3 regions of the Klebsiella planticola genome follow, and region 1 is predicted to be linked to each of the others. Evidence: predicted binding sites of a transcription regulator. Region 1 holds the regulator's gene; each other region holds the start of a gene.
What was found. The regulator LexA, encoded in region 1, represses DNA repair genes until DNA is damaged. The targets are predictions, from matches to a motif close to TNCTGTATGTACATACAGNA.

Region 1 (4,879 bases):
CAGCTGCAAGGAACGGGAGTGGGACGGATTGATGCTGATTGCCTCATCGCTCAGGACAATCAGCCCCTGACGCTGCATTTCCGCCGCCAGGGCATCGATGACGCCAGCCAGCTCTGCTTTTTCCCAGCGCAGGAATAGCTCGGCCTTCAGCAGCGGATAGAACATCTCAACGTGACGCAGCACTTCCGCGCGGGTGATACGACGATGCTGGGTAATGATCGCCGCCAGCAGCGACGGCAGCATCAGCATATGGGCGATGTTGTTGCGGTAGTAGGTCATCAGCACCGCCTGCTCGCGCGGCAGAATGATGATATCGCCGATGGTATCTTTCTCGACCTCGAACTTATTCATCTTCAGCGCGTGGTCAATCAGCTCGCTGGCGGAGGCCGTCGGCGTGGTCGCATCCGGGGAGTACGGTACGTTGCGCAGCAGATCGAGGTAGCACTCCAGCTGTTGCGTCAGCTGTTCGCGGGTCAACGAGCGCTGACGAGAGGCCAGCAGCGCGGTGCAGCACAGGTTCATGGCGTTGGCCGCGCCGGCGTTGTTGATGCGCACCATCAGGTCGGAAGCAATATTGTTGACCGTCGGCGTCAGCCACGATGGGCGAACCGCTTCGATCGGATCGATAGACTCACGCCATTCCGGAACATGCTGGTTCAGGTAAGTCATCAGCGGCAGAGGTTCGCCAAAGTTAACATAGCCCTGACCGAGGTTACGCAGCTTGCTCAGGCCGCGCAGCATCTGCGGCAGACTCTCTTTTTCTTTCGTCGCACCGCGCAGCTCTTTGGCGTAGGTGCCCACTTCCATCACGTGCTCGTAACCGATGTAGATAGGCACCAGCGTGATCGGTCGGGTCCCGCCGCGCAGCATGGCCTGGATGGTCATCGACAGGGTACCGGTTTTCGGATCCAGCAGACGGCCGGTACGCGAGCGGCCCCCTTCAACGAAGTACTCCACGGAGTAACCCCGGCTGAACAACTCGCCGAGATATTCGCGGAACACCGTTGAATAGAGCTTATTGCCCTTAAAGGTACGACGAATAAAGAATGCGCCACCGCGGCGGAAAATGGGGCCTGCTGGCCAGAAGTTCAGGTTGATACCGGCGGCAATATGCGGCGGCACCAGCCCCTGGTGATACAGCACGTAGGAGAGCAGCAGGTAGTCCATATGGCTACGATGGCACGGTACGTAGACAATCTCGTGCCCTTCATGGGCCAACTGACGTACGCGCTCGGCGTTGTGGACGTTGATCCCCTGATAGAGACGGTTCCAGGTAAAACCGAGAACGCGGTCGGTCAGGCGAATCATCTCATAAGAGAAGTTCGCGGCGATCTCTTCCATCAGCGCGATGGCGTTTTGCTGCGCCTTCTCATGGGAGATTTTCTTGCTGCGCGCTTCATCTTCTACCGCGCGGGCGATGGCTTTGGATGCCAGCAGCTTATTGAACAGGTCCTGACGCGCCGGCAGACGTGGGCCGACGGCTGCCAGACGCTGGCGGGCGAAGTGCATACGCGCGACGCGGGCCAGCTTCTGGGCGATAATTTTATCGGTGCCGTGTTCGGTGGCCATTCTGCGCAGAGAAACCGGCGGCGAGAAACGGACAAAGCTGTCGCGTCCCAGCCACAGAACGGCGAAGAACTTCTGAATGCCATTCAGCATGCGCAGCGGCGGGTTAACTTCGCCTTTTTCGCGCCCAGGCGCACGCCCAAACATCACCGACACCGGCACCATTTGCACGTCCAGGTCAGGATGGTTGCGGTGCAGATCCAGGTAGTCGTGGAACAGCTTAATCGACTCTTCTTTCGGCGCGTAGTAGGTAAAGACGCGCGGGCCGCCGTGGATAAAGACGTAGCGCGGCAGCAGCGCGCCGTCGATTTCCAGCGGTTCAAGCGGATCGGGTAAATCGTGCTCCAGGCACTGAGCGCGCAGGGTCAGCAGGTCCGCCTTTGAATTATAAGGCAGGACGTACATGATAGGACGCGAGGTATCCAGCCCTAATTCCTGAGCAGGTTCTGCGGGAATAGACTTGCTTTTTACCAGCACCCGTAATGGTAAATTCAGTAATTTATAGTAAATTCGTTGCCAGCCGGACATAAACGATGTGAAGCCTCTGGTTAATCATGCAAATGCGCGGCAAGAATAACAGAAAGCGCGCAAAATTTCCGTTGCCACGCGGCAAACGCGTACACTCATTGACGTCATTTACATAAAAAGGTTCTTTTGATGGCCAATAATACCACTGGGTTAACCCGAATCATTAAAGCGGCAGGTTATTCCTGGAAAGGGTTCCGTGCGGCATGGATAAATGAGGCCGCATTTCGTCAAGAAGGCATCGCCGCCATTGTTGCTGTAGCGATCGCCTGCTGGCTGGACGTCGACGCCATCACGCGTGTGCTGCTGATAGGCTCGGTCCTGATAGTGATGATAGTCGAAATTCTTAATAGCGCGATTGAGGCGGTGGTGGACCGTATTGGCCCGGAACATCATGAGCTGTCCGGTCGGGCGAAAGATATGGGGTCTGCGGCGGTGCTGCTGGCCATTGCGATCGCGCTGATCACCTGGGCGCTCTTACTGTGGGCTCGCTATCACTGAGCGGCCACGTGGTGAGATATTCCGCTTTGCGATGTCTTCCCGGCGATCGGGCGAACCCGATGAGCTTTTGCCCGGCCGGCGACAATCACCCCTGGCGCCATGGGCTATCGGGGACGCAAAATGGAAAGAATCTCCTGATTTTTGTGTGAAATTTGATTCCAAAATCACCGTTAGCTGTATATACTCACAGCATAACTGTATATACACCCAGGGGGCGGGATGAAAGCGTTAACGACCAGGCAGCAAGAGGTGTTTGATCTCATTCGGGATCACATCAGCCAGACGGGCATGCCGCCGACGCGTGCGGAAATTGCTCAGCGCTTGGGGTTCCGTTCCCCAAACGCGGCGGAAGAACACCTGAAAGCGCTGGCGCGTAAGGGCGCGATCGAGATTATCTCCGGCGCCTCCCGGGGGATTCGCCTGCTGACGGAAGAAGAACCAGGTCTACCGTTGATTGGACGCGTGGCGGCCGGTGAGCCGCTGCTGGCTCAGCAGCATATCGAAGGCCACTTCCAGGTCGATCCGGCGATGTTCAAGCCGAATGCCGACTTTTTGCTGCGGGTTAGCGGTATGTCAATGAAAGATATCGGTATTCTCGATGGCGATCTGCTGGCGGTCCATAAAACTCAGGATGTACGCAACGGCCAGGTTGTCGTGGCGCGTATTGACGAAGAGGTCACCGTTAAGCGTCTTAAAAAGCAGGGCAACATCGTCGAACTCCTGCCAGAAAACAGCGAATTTTCCCCTATCGTGGTGAATCTACGCGAGCAAAATTTCACTATTGAAGGGCTGGCCGTTGGCGTGATTCGTAACGGTGAGTGGCTGTAACACCTTCCCCACGCAGCATCGTCTGATGCATGATGCTGCGCTGTCTCCTCCCGGTCAGGCTCTTTCTCATGTTCTTTAACGCCGCTGATAAGGCCCTGTGGCGCCTGGCGCTACCCATGATTTTCTCCAATATCACCGTTCCGCTGCTGGGACTGGTGGATACCGCCGTGATTGGTCATCTCGACAGCCCGGTTTACCTCGGCGGTGTCGCGGTCGGCGCGACGGCCACCAGTTTTCTCTTTATGCTGCTGCTTTTCCTGCGGATGAGTACCACCGGACTGACGGCACAGGCCTTTGGCGCAAAAGATCCTCTCCGCCTGGCGCGGGCGCTGGTGCAGCCGCTGGGGCTGGCAACAGGTGCCGGCCTGCTGATTGTGCTTTTCCGAACCCCGCTTATCGATCTGGCGTTGCATATTGTTGGCGGCAATGAAGCGGTGCTGGAGCAGGCGCGGCGCTTTCTCGACATCCGCTGGCTGAGCGCGCCGGCATCGCTGGCAAACCTGGTGCTGCTCGGTTGGCTGTTGGGCGTACAGTATGCCCGGGCGCCGGTGATTTTGCTGATTGTCGGCAACCTGCTGAATATCGTGCTCGATCTGTGGCTGGTGATGGGCCTGCATCTGAACGTGCAGGGTGCCGCGCTGGCGACGGTCACCGCCGAATATGTCACCTTTATCATCGGGCTGCTGATGGCAAGACGCGTGCTGGCGCTACGCGGTGTGTCATTTGCCCTGCTCAAGCGCGCGTGGCGCGGAGATATGCGCCGCTTGCTGGCGCTCAATCGCGATATCATGCTGCGCTCTCTGCTGCTTCAGCTCTGCTTTGGTGCGGTGACCGTTTTCGGCGCTCGTCTTGGCGGCGAGATCGTTGCCGTCAACGCGCTCCTGATGACCATGTTGACCTTTACCGCCTATGCCCTGGATGGTTTTGCTTATGCCGTGGAAGCGCACTCCGGGCAGGCTTACGGCGCGCGTGACGGTAGCCAGCTGCTTGAGGTCTGGCGAGCGGCCTGCCGTCAGTCGGGAATGGTGGCGCTGGCCTTTGCGGCGACCTATGCCGTGGCGGGACAGCAGATTGTCGCCCTGTTGACCTCGCTGCCCTCGCTTCAGCTGCTTGCCGATCGCTACCTGATCTGGCAGATCGTGCTGCCGGTGATTGGCGTGTGGTGTTATTTGCTGGATGGCATGTTCATCGGCGCGACGCGCGGGGCTGAGATGCGCAACAGCATGGCGGTGGCGGCGGCGGGGTTTGCCCTGACGCTACTGACGCTACCGGTCCTCGGCAACCACGCGCTATGGCTGGCGCTGGCGGTTTTCCTCGCGCTGCGCGGTCTGTCGCTGGCGGTCATCTGGCGGCGACACTGGCGGCGTGGCACCTGGTTTTCGTAGTGATTTTTGATATGTAATTGGTTAAAGATTCCGAATAATAAATTCAACTCAGAATTCTTATCTATAGTTAATAC
Region 2 (4,879 bases), 1.4 Mb from region 1:
AATCACCTGCCCGTGGATGAGTTGGTAGGCCGGGGTAGGAGAAAGCTGCTCGCGGGAGATGAATTTGCTCAAATTGACCGTGTCATCCTGGGTCAGCAGCAAAATCATATTCTGACAGGCGCGCAGAATCAGAACCCGAATCGCCGCCTTATCCGGCGAAGCTGTCGCCAGCAGCGTTTCCGCCGCTTCGGCATGCGGACGAAAATTATGGCTGATAAAATCGGCAATCCACTGGGCGCAAGCGAGATAGAGATCGTCCTTGGAACCAAAATAGTAGGGGATCGCCGCGATATTTTGCCCGGCCTGCGCGGCAATATCGCGGGTGGTGGCGTGCAGGCCGTATTCGCCGAACTGGGCGATGGCTGCGGCAATGAGCTGGCTTTTGGCTTGTTCGCCTTTGGTTGTCACAGGAGTCGTCGTCATCGCACGATAAAAATTAATCAATCGATTGATTAAGAGTATGACCAATTCGCGTCACTGTCCAGAATAGTGGATACTCTCTTTTGCGTATTTCGCATCACTCTTTGCAAGCGGCGCGTGACGAGGATTAGCCGGCGCAGCGGCCCTGAGGGGATATTTATGCGCTGCGTCACAAAATCTGCTAGACTGCGCCACTTCATGGCATTGTGGTTTTTGCCATCTCTATTCGCAATAATCTCCCCGAAAACTACGCCTGTCACGGGCCGGGGTGGTTTGGAGTTGTTATGTCTTTTGATTCCCTTGGCCTGAACCCTGATATCCTGCGCGCTGTCGCCGAGCAGGGTTACCTTGAGCCAACCCCAATTCAGCAGCAGGCTATCCCTGCGGTGTTGCAGGGACGCGATCTGATGGCCAGCGCCCAGACCGGCACCGGCAAAACGGCAGGCTTTACCCTGCCGCTCCTGCAGCATCTGATTCAGAAAGAGCCGCATGCTAAAGGCCGTCGTCCGGTGCGCGCGCTGATACTCACGCCAACGCGTGAACTGGCGGCACAAATCGGCGAAAACGTTCGCGATTACAGCAAATACCTGAATATTCGCTCGCTGGTGGTCTTCGGCGGGGTGAGCATTAACCCGCAGATGATGAAGCTGCGCAGCGGCGTCGATGTTCTGGTGGCCACCCCTGGGCGCCTGCTGGATCTTGAACATCAGAATGCCGTCAGCCTGGACAAGGTTGAAATCCTGGTGCTTGATGAAGCCGACCGCATGCTGGATATGGGCTTTATTCATGATATTCGCCGCGTGCTGGCGAAGCTTCCGGCGAAGCGCCAGAACCTGCTGTTCTCCGCGACCTTCTCCGACGACATTAAAGCGCTGGCGGAAAAGCTGCTGCATAACCCGCTGGAAATCGAAGTGGCTCGCCGCAATACCGCTTCCGAGCAGGTGACGCAACACGTCCATTTCGTTGATAAGAAACGTAAGCGGGAACTGCTGTCGCAGATGATCGGTGAAGGTAACTGGCAGCAGGTGCTGGTCTTTACCCGCACCAAACATGGCGCCAACCACCTGGCCGAGCAGCTGAATAAAGACGGCATCCGCAGCGCGGCTATCCATGGCAACAAGAGCCAGGGGGCGCGTACCCGGGCATTAGCCGACTTTAAATCCGGCGGTATTCGCGTGCTGGTGGCGACGGATATCGCCGCGCGTGGTCTGGATATCGAAGAACTGCCGCACGTCGTCAACTACGAGCTGCCTAACGTACCGGAAGATTACGTTCACCGGATCGGCCGTACCGGTCGCGCAGCCGCCACCGGTGAAGCGCTGTCGCTGGTCTGCGTGGACGAGCATAAACTGCTGCATGATATCGAACGTCTGCTGAAAAAAGAGATTCCACGCATCGCCGTCGATGGCTATGCGCCGGATCCGTCTATCAGAGCGGAGCCGATTCAAAACGGTCGTCAGCAGCGTAGCGGTGGCGGCGGTCGCGGCCAGAGCCAGGGCCGCAGCGGTCAGGGACAAGGACGTAACGCCCAGGGGCAGGGGCGCAGCCAGCAGTCGGCGCCGCGGCGTAACGACGGCGAAGCGCCGAAAGCCGGGGCAAAGCCTTCACGCCGTATCGGCGAGGCGAAACCGGCCGGCGAGCAACAGCGCCGCCGTCGTCCGCGTAAACCTGCGGCCGCTGAGTAACCGCGTCCCGCCATATATGCGTCATCCGGGCAAGACGTTTTGCCCGGATGACGCAACGATACCCGGAAGCAGCAAGCGTGCTGTCTCCGGGTTCCTCCCTCGCGTGCCCTGTGATTCCCGGCCGGTACATTGATAAATCCCGAGCATCATTCCACATTGCTCAGAAAGTAATTCCTCCTGCCAGGCAAAAAGTGTCACAATAGTGGCTGTTTATACAGTATTCAGGTTTTCTCATGGCTTTGACCGCTGCGCTAAAAGCGCAAATCGCCGCCTGGTATAAGGCGCTTCAGGAACAGATTCCGGATTTCATTCCCCGTCCGCCACAGCGGCAGATGATTGCCGATGTGGCAAAAACGCTTGCCGGGGAAGAAGGCCGACACCTGGCCATTGAGGCGCCCACCGGCGTCGGGAAGACGCTGTCATACCTGATTCCCGGAATCGCTATCGCCCGTGAGCAGCAGAAAACCCTGGTGGTGAGCACCGCCAACGTTGCGCTACAGGATCAGATCTACAGCAAGGATCTGCCGTTGCTGCGCAAAATTATTCCCGATCTGCGTTTTACCGCCGCGTTTGGCCGCGGGCGCTACGTTTGCCCACGCAACCTTACGGCGCTGGCCAGCACCGAACCGACGCAGCAGGATCTGCTGGCGTTTCTCGATGACGATCTCACGCCGAATAATCAGGCTGAACAGAAGCTGTGCGCGACGCTGAAAACCGACCTCGACAGCTACCGCTGGGACGGTCTGCGCGATCACACCGATAAACCTGTCGATGATGCGCTCTGGAGTCGCCTGAGCACCGACAAAGCCAGCTGCCTCAACCGCAACTGCCACTACTATCGCGAATGTCCGTTCTTCGTTGCCCGGCGAGAAATTCAGGAGGCGGAAGTGGTGGTGGCGAACCATGCGCTGGTGATGGCGGCGATGGAGAGCGAAGCCGTGTTGCCCGAGCCGAAAAACCTGCTGCTGGTGCTCGATGAAGGCCATCATCTGCCGGACGTGGCGCGCGATGCGCTGGAAATGAGCGCGGAAATGACCGCCCCATGGTACCGGCTACAGCTGGATCTGTTCAGTAAGCTGGTGGCGACCTGTATGGAGCAGTTTCGGCCGAAAACCACGCCGCCGCTGGCCAATCCCGAGCGCCTGAGTGGCCACTGTGAGGAGCTGTATGAGCTGATCGCCTCGCTGAACGCTATCCTTAATCTCTATATGCCGGCCGGCCAGGAAGCCGAGCATCGTTTCCCGATGGGCGAGTTGCCGCAGGAGGTGATGGATATCTGCCAGCGTCTGGCGAAACTGACCGAGATGCTGCGCGGGCTGGCGGAGCTCTTTCTTAACGACCTCGGGGAAAAAACCGGTAGCCACGACGTGGTACGTCTGCATCGGGTTCTGCTGCAAATGAACCGTGCGCTGGGGATGTTTGAAAGCCAGAGCAAGCTGTGGCGGCTGGCGTCGCTGGCGCAGTCATCCGGCGCGCCGGTCACCAAATGGGTGACGCGCGATATGCGCGACGGTCAAACGCACATCTGGTTTCACTGCGTCGGCATTCGCGTCAGCGACCAGCTGGAAAGGCTGCTGTGGCGCAGCGTGCCGCATATTGTCGTCACCTCCGCCACCCTGCGATCATTGAACAGCTTTTCACGCCTGCAGGAGATGAGCGGGTTGAAAGAAAAGGCCGGCGATCGTTTCGTGGCGCTGGATTCCCCCTTTAACCATGTTGAGCAGGGCAAAATCGTTATTCCGCAGATGCACTATGAACCGCTAATCGATAACGAAGAGCAGCATATTGCTGAAATGGCGGCTTATTTCCGCGAGCAGGTTGAAAGTAAAAAGCACCTCGGGATGCTGGTGCTGTTCGCCAGCGGGCGGGCGATGCAGCGTTTCCTGGAACATGTTCCCGATCTGCGACTGCTATTGCTGGTACAGGGCGATAAGCCGCGTTACCGGCTGGTGGAACTGCACCGCAAGCGCGTCGAAGGAGGGGAGCGTAGCGTACTGGTGGGGCTACAATCCTTTGCCGAAGGGCTGGATCTCAAAGGTGAGCTGCTCAGCCAGGTACATATTCATAAAATCGCCTTCCCGCCAATCGACAGTCCGGTGGTGATTACCGAAGGCGAATGGCTCAAGAGCCTGAATCGCTATCCGTTTGAAGTGCAGAGCCTGCCAAGCGCCTCCTTTAACCTGATTCAGCAGGTCGGACGCCTGATTCGCAGCCACAGCTGCTGGGGCGAAGTGGTGATTTATGATAAGCGTTTGTTGACCAAAAATTATGGTAAGCGTCTACTGAATGCATTGCCCGTTTTTCCAATAGAACAGCCTGCCGTTCCTGAGGTTATCGTCAAAACGAAAGTAAAACAGGCGCGTCGTAAACGGCGTTAACGGTGTAATGTCGACGATGTGAGCAGCTAACAGGAGTCTTCGATGGACTACAGCAAGATCATTAAAGAAGTCGGGCGCGGGAAAAATCACGCGCGTGACCTGGATGTGGATACTGCCCGCGCGCTTTACTCGCGGATGCTTGACGGCGAGGTGGCTGAGCTGGAGCTGGGCGGGATTTTAATTGCCCTGCGTATTAAGGGCGAAGGCGAAGCGGAAATGAAAGGTTTCTATGAAGCCATGCAGCAGAAGACTCTGCGTCTGACGCCGCCTGTCGCCAGACCAATGCCGATTGTGATCCCCAGCTATAACGGCGCGCGTAAGCAGGCTAATTTGACCCCTCTGCTGGCCGTTTTGCTGCATAAGCTCGGTTTTCCGGTGGTGGTGCATGGTGTCAGT
Region 3 (4,879 bases), 1.3 Mb from region 1:
ACGCCGGTTATGGCCGTGGAAGATGAAGGTCCGGGGATTGATGAAGCGAAAAGCGGAGAACTGAGCAAAGCGTTTGTCCGTATGGACAGCCGCTACGGAGGAATCGGTCTGGGATTAAGTATTGTGACGCGCATCGTTCAGCTGCACGATGCCCAGTTCTTCTTACATAACCGCCAGCCTGGCCCCGGCGTTCGCGGCTGGATTCTGTTTCCTAAGCCTTCGCGTTAGAAAGTCAGCACCCACTGATGGACAAAAGCGACAACCACAACAACAGCGCAGGTAACGGCCAGAGACTCACGGAAGGTTAATTTTTGCATGACACTATCCTCATCAGAATGAAGATAGTGTCGCCTGGCAAGATTAAGCAGACATTAAGCCAAGCGGAAAACGCCGCGGAATAACAAAAAATCGGCGTCCCGTCACACTGCCTGGCTCCACGCGCGGCGCATCGCCTCCTGCGGGATCAGGACGCCGCAATAAACAGCTCGCGCAGCTGATGCAGCTGGTCACGAATTTGCGCGGCTTCTTCAAACTCCAGATTCTGCGCATGCTGCATCATCTGCCCTTCCAGCTCGTGAATTCTCTGCTGCAGCGCTTTTGGCGTCAGCACTACCTCAGGCGTATCCGCCTCAACCGGCGAACGTGATTTTCCGCGGCCCTTGGTTTTCGTCTTCGCCAGATTGCTGCCCAGCTGCAGAATGTCGACCACTTTTTTATTCAGCCCCTGCGGGGTGATGCCGTGCTCTTCGTTATAGCGCTGCTGCTTCTCACGGCGACGCTCGGTCTCGCTGATGGCTTTCGCCATCGAAGCCGTAATTTTATCGCCATACAGAATCGCTTTACCGTTGATATTACGCGCGGCGCGGCCGATGGTCTGAATCAGCGAGCGTTCGGAACGCAGGAAGCCCTCTTTATCGGCATCCAGAATTGCCACCAGCGACACTTCCGGCATATCCAGCCCTTCACGCAGCAGGTTGATACCGACCAGAACATCGAACTCGCCCAGCCGCAGGTCGCGGATGATCTCCATACGCTCTACGGTATCGATATCGGAGTGCAGGTAGCGCACGCGTTCGCCGTGCTCTTCCAGATACTCGGTTAAATCTTCCGCCATGCGTTTGGTCAGGGTGGTGACCAGCACCCGCTCGTTGATGGCGACGCGGATGCGAATTTCCGACAGCAGGTCATCGACCTGAGTCGCCACCGGACGCACTTCGATCAGCGGGTCAAGCAGCCCGGTCGGACGTACCACCTGATCGACCACCTCATCGCCGGATTTATCCAGCTCATAAGGACCCGGCGTCGCTGAGACGTAAATGGTCTGCGGCGCCAGCGCCTCAAACTCTTCGAACTTCAGCGGGCGGTTATCCAGCGCCGACGGCAGACGGAAGCCGTACTCCACCAGCGTCTCTTTACGCGCCCGGTCGCCGCGGTACATGCCGCCGATTTGCGGAATGGTGACGTGGGATTCGTCGATCACCAGCAGTCCATCCGCCGGCAGGTAGTCAAACAGCGTCGGTGGCGGTTCGCCCGGCCCGCGCCCGGAAAGATAGCGCGAGTAGTTTTCGATACCGGAGCAGTAGCCGAGCTCGTTCATCATTTCGAGGTCGAACTGAGTACGCTGGCTCAGACGCTGCTCTTCCAGCAGCTTGTTGTTCTCCAGCAGCACCTTCCGCCTGTCGGCGAGCTCGACTTTAATCTCTTCCATCGCCTGCACGATGCGCTCGCGTGGCGTCACGTAGTGCGTTTTCGGGTAGATGGTATAGCGCGGAATCGTCGATTCAACCTGACCGGTAAGCGGATCGAACAGCGACAGCCGCTCAACCTCTTCATCGAACAGCTCGATACGCAGCGCAATATCGTCGGATTCCGCCGGGAAGACGTCGATCACTTCACCGCGCACGCGGAAGGTGCCGCGCTGGAAGGCCTGATCGTTACGGGTATACTGCAGCTCCGCCAGGCGGCGCAAAATCGCCCGCTGGTCGATCAGCATGCCGGTGGTCAGATGCAGCATCATCTTCAGGTAGAGATCCGGGTCGCCCAGACCGTAGATAGCCGATACTGAAGCCACCACCACCACATCGCGCCGCTCAAGCAGCGCTTTGGTCGCCGACAGACGCATCTGCTCGATATGCTCGTTCACCGACGCATCCTTCTCGATGAAGGTGTCTGAGCTCGGCACGTAGGCTTCAGGCTGATAGTAATCGTAGTAGGAGACGAAATATTCCACCGCATTGTCCGGGAAGAACTCTTTCATTTCGCCGTACAGCTGCGCCGCCAGGGTCTTATTCGGCGCCAGCACCATCGTCGGACGCTGGAGATCGGCGATAACGTTAGCAATGGTGAACGTCTTACCCGACCCGGTCACCCCCAGCAGCGTTTGGTGCGCCAGACCATCTTCCAGCCCCTCTTCCAGGCGTCGGATAGCTTCCGGCTGGTCGCCAGAAGGACGGAATGCGGAATGCAGCGTGAACGTTTTACTCATATGTCTGGCCCTGAAGAAGGATGAAGCGCCTGGTGATATGCGGCAGGTGTTTAATTCTACCCTTCACGCTCATTTTTGCCAATAAATAATACTGGATATAAAAACAGTGTTAGATTATCGTTTGTTCCTGAAATGGTCGGCATGCGCGTCGTTTTGGGGTAAAAAAAGACCATCCTGCAGAATAATCCGCCAGACAGTAGGGTTATCCCCAAAAAAATTTATCATTTAACATTTGTCAAGCAAGGTGGTGAATCTTTTATGGCATCAGGTGACACTTTCCTTACAGCCATTGCTTTTATTCAACTAATTGATATTTAATGATATTAAACAAAAGATGGGTTTCGCGCCAATTCAGCCGCAGGCCGCGTAATCTCTAGCTTACCGCAAGTTCTCTAACTCTAATACACAAGGTTATCCACAGGAATAGTGGATAAGTGTCTGCAGGCCATGGCTTCTGCCACCCCGCAGAAATCGACCGGCGGTGAAAATCGACCGCCTAAAAAAAATTATCGAATTATTTTTGATATTTATCAGCTAAGGGTGCCTGCCTTTTTGTTGCTTTCTGCACCATTTTTCATACCCGTTAGCACCGGGAGAGTGCAACCGCCTCGCTGGCCCGCCTTCACCCCGCCCCGCCGCAGCTGCCCATACGGGAAAAAACCGAAACTTCTTTTTCCTGGCAAGAGATTTGCAGAATCTTCATGTCGCCCGCTATCCCCAAACAGGAGAAAACGTCTATGTTGAGTCTACGCGCAGTCAATCAGTACTACGGAAATCAGCACACGCTATGGAATGTCGACCTTGAACTTCAGCCGGGGGAGTGCACCTGTGTGATGGGACTCCAGGGGATGGGCAAAACCACGCTGGTGAACTGCATTACCGGGCATCTTCCGGTCGCCAGCGGCAGTATGACCTGGCATGACGTCGGTTCGCCGCCCTGCGATATCACGCCGCTCTCCGCCCATTCCCGTTCGATTATTGGCATCGGCTATGTCCCGCAGGACAGGCGGATCTTTTCTCAACTGAGCGTCGAGGAGAATCTGCATATTGCGCTGGCCGCCGGAGGAAACCCGGGCGTCGCCGTCAAGGGGGAGATTTACGATTTTTTTCCGGATCTCTACGGACGACGTCAGCATAAAGCCGCCATGTTGTCAGAAGATGACCAGTACCAGCTGGCGCTGGCGAGAGCGCTGGTTGTCCGGCCGCGTCTGCTGATTCTTGATGAGCCTTCGCGCGGCAGCGGACAGCACTTCGTGCATAAGCTGGGTGACCTGCTGGTGCGCCTGAACCGCGACATCGGCTTAACGGTGCTGCTTGCCGAACAGCACCTGCCGTTTATTCGCCGGGTAGCGGACCGTTTTTGCCTGCTGCATCGCGGGCGTAACGTGGCGCAAGGCCGCGTTATCCAGCTGGATGAACCGCTGCTGGCACAGTGGATGACGCCCGATCCAGCGCGCTGAGATCCAGGTACTGGCCGAGATCCTCACGCCGCGACGCGTCCGCCAGCCATGGGATCTCACCCAGCAACGGAGCCGCAAGTCGATCGTTGAGGGTCGCCAGATATTCTGCATGGCGTTTACCCGGCGGCTGGATGTCGTTTGCAATCCAGCCCACCAGCGGCAGCCCGGCCTGACGTACCGCCTGGGCCGTCAGCAGCGCGTGGTTGATGCAGCCGAGTTTAATGCCGACCACCAGAATGACCGGCAGCTGTTCGTCGCGAACCCAGTCGGCAAAACTCAGCGTCGCGGAGAGCGGCGTAAACCAGCCCCCCGCCCCCTCCACCAGCACCCATTCCGCCAGCGTCTCCAGTTCACGAAGCCCGGCAGAAAGCGCATCGCCCGTAATCGGCCGCCCCTCCTCCGCGCTCACGATATGCGGTGAGGTCGGTTCGGCGAAGGTAAAGGGGTTAACCTGCGCATAGCTCAGCGCCACCCCGCTATTACGCTGGAGTGCCAGCGCATCATCGTTACGCAGCCCGAGCGCCGTCAACTCACTTCCGGAAGCGACCGGTTTATAGCCCGCGCACTTCAGGCCTGACAGCCTTGCCGCCTGCAACAGGGCGCAGCTGGCGACCGTCTTACCGACTTCAGTGTCGGTTCCGGTGACGAAAAAACGTTTAGTCACGTGCAATGACTCCTGTAAAAAGATGATACGTCAGCGGGCACTGGCCCTGCTGTTTTGGCCAGGCCAGCTGCAGCTGACGCAGTTTTCCCCGGCTCAACGGCGCCGCGCTGCGCCCCTGATGCAAGTGTGTTGCCCCAATCCCTTTGAGCGAACGCATCGCGCTCAGGGCATCGGCAAAGGGCAGGCTGACGGCGTGAACCTCGCCAACGGCTCGCCGCCCGGCCAGCGCCTCGCGCACCGCCTGTTCGCTGAGAAAACGGTTGGCATGGG

Region 2: dinG (ATP-dependent DNA helicase DinG) is a predicted target of LexA. The motif match lies at 2,306-2,325, and genes of this name have one in related genera.
Region 3: uvrB (excinuclease ABC subunit UvrB) is a predicted target of LexA. The motif match lies at 2,575-2,594, and genes of this name have one in related genera.

The regions. Positions count from the first base shown of each region.
Region 1 covers NZ_CP026047.1:2,061,662-2,066,540, forward strand. The annotation lists gene plsB (glycerol-3-phosphate 1-O-acyltransferase PlsB) at 1-2,094, opposite strand, end outside; gene MC50_RS09985 (diacylglycerol kinase) at 2,224-2,592, shown strand; gene lexA (transcriptional repressor LexA) at 2,812-3,420, shown strand; gene dinF (MATE family efflux transporter DinF) at 3,489-4,805, shown strand.
Region 2 covers NZ_CP026047.1:3,428,472-3,433,350, forward strand. The annotation lists gene cecR (transcriptional regulator CecR) at 1-423, opposite strand, end outside; gene rhlE (ATP-dependent RNA helicase RhlE) at 705-2,105, shown strand; gene dinG (ATP-dependent DNA helicase DinG) at 2,339-4,483, shown strand; gene ybiB (DNA-binding protein YbiB) at 4,526-4,879, shown strand, end outside.
Region 3 covers NZ_CP026047.1:3,406,620-3,411,498, reverse strand. The annotation lists gene pmrB (two-component system sensor histidine kinase PmrB) at 1-228, shown strand, start outside; gene uvrB (excinuclease ABC subunit UvrB) at 464-2,485, opposite strand; gene MC50_RS16470 (ABC transporter ATP-binding protein) at 3,223-3,945, shown strand; gene bioD (dethiobiotin synthase) at 3,887-4,609, opposite strand; gene bioC (malonyl-ACP O-methyltransferase BioC) at 4,602-4,879, opposite strand, start outside.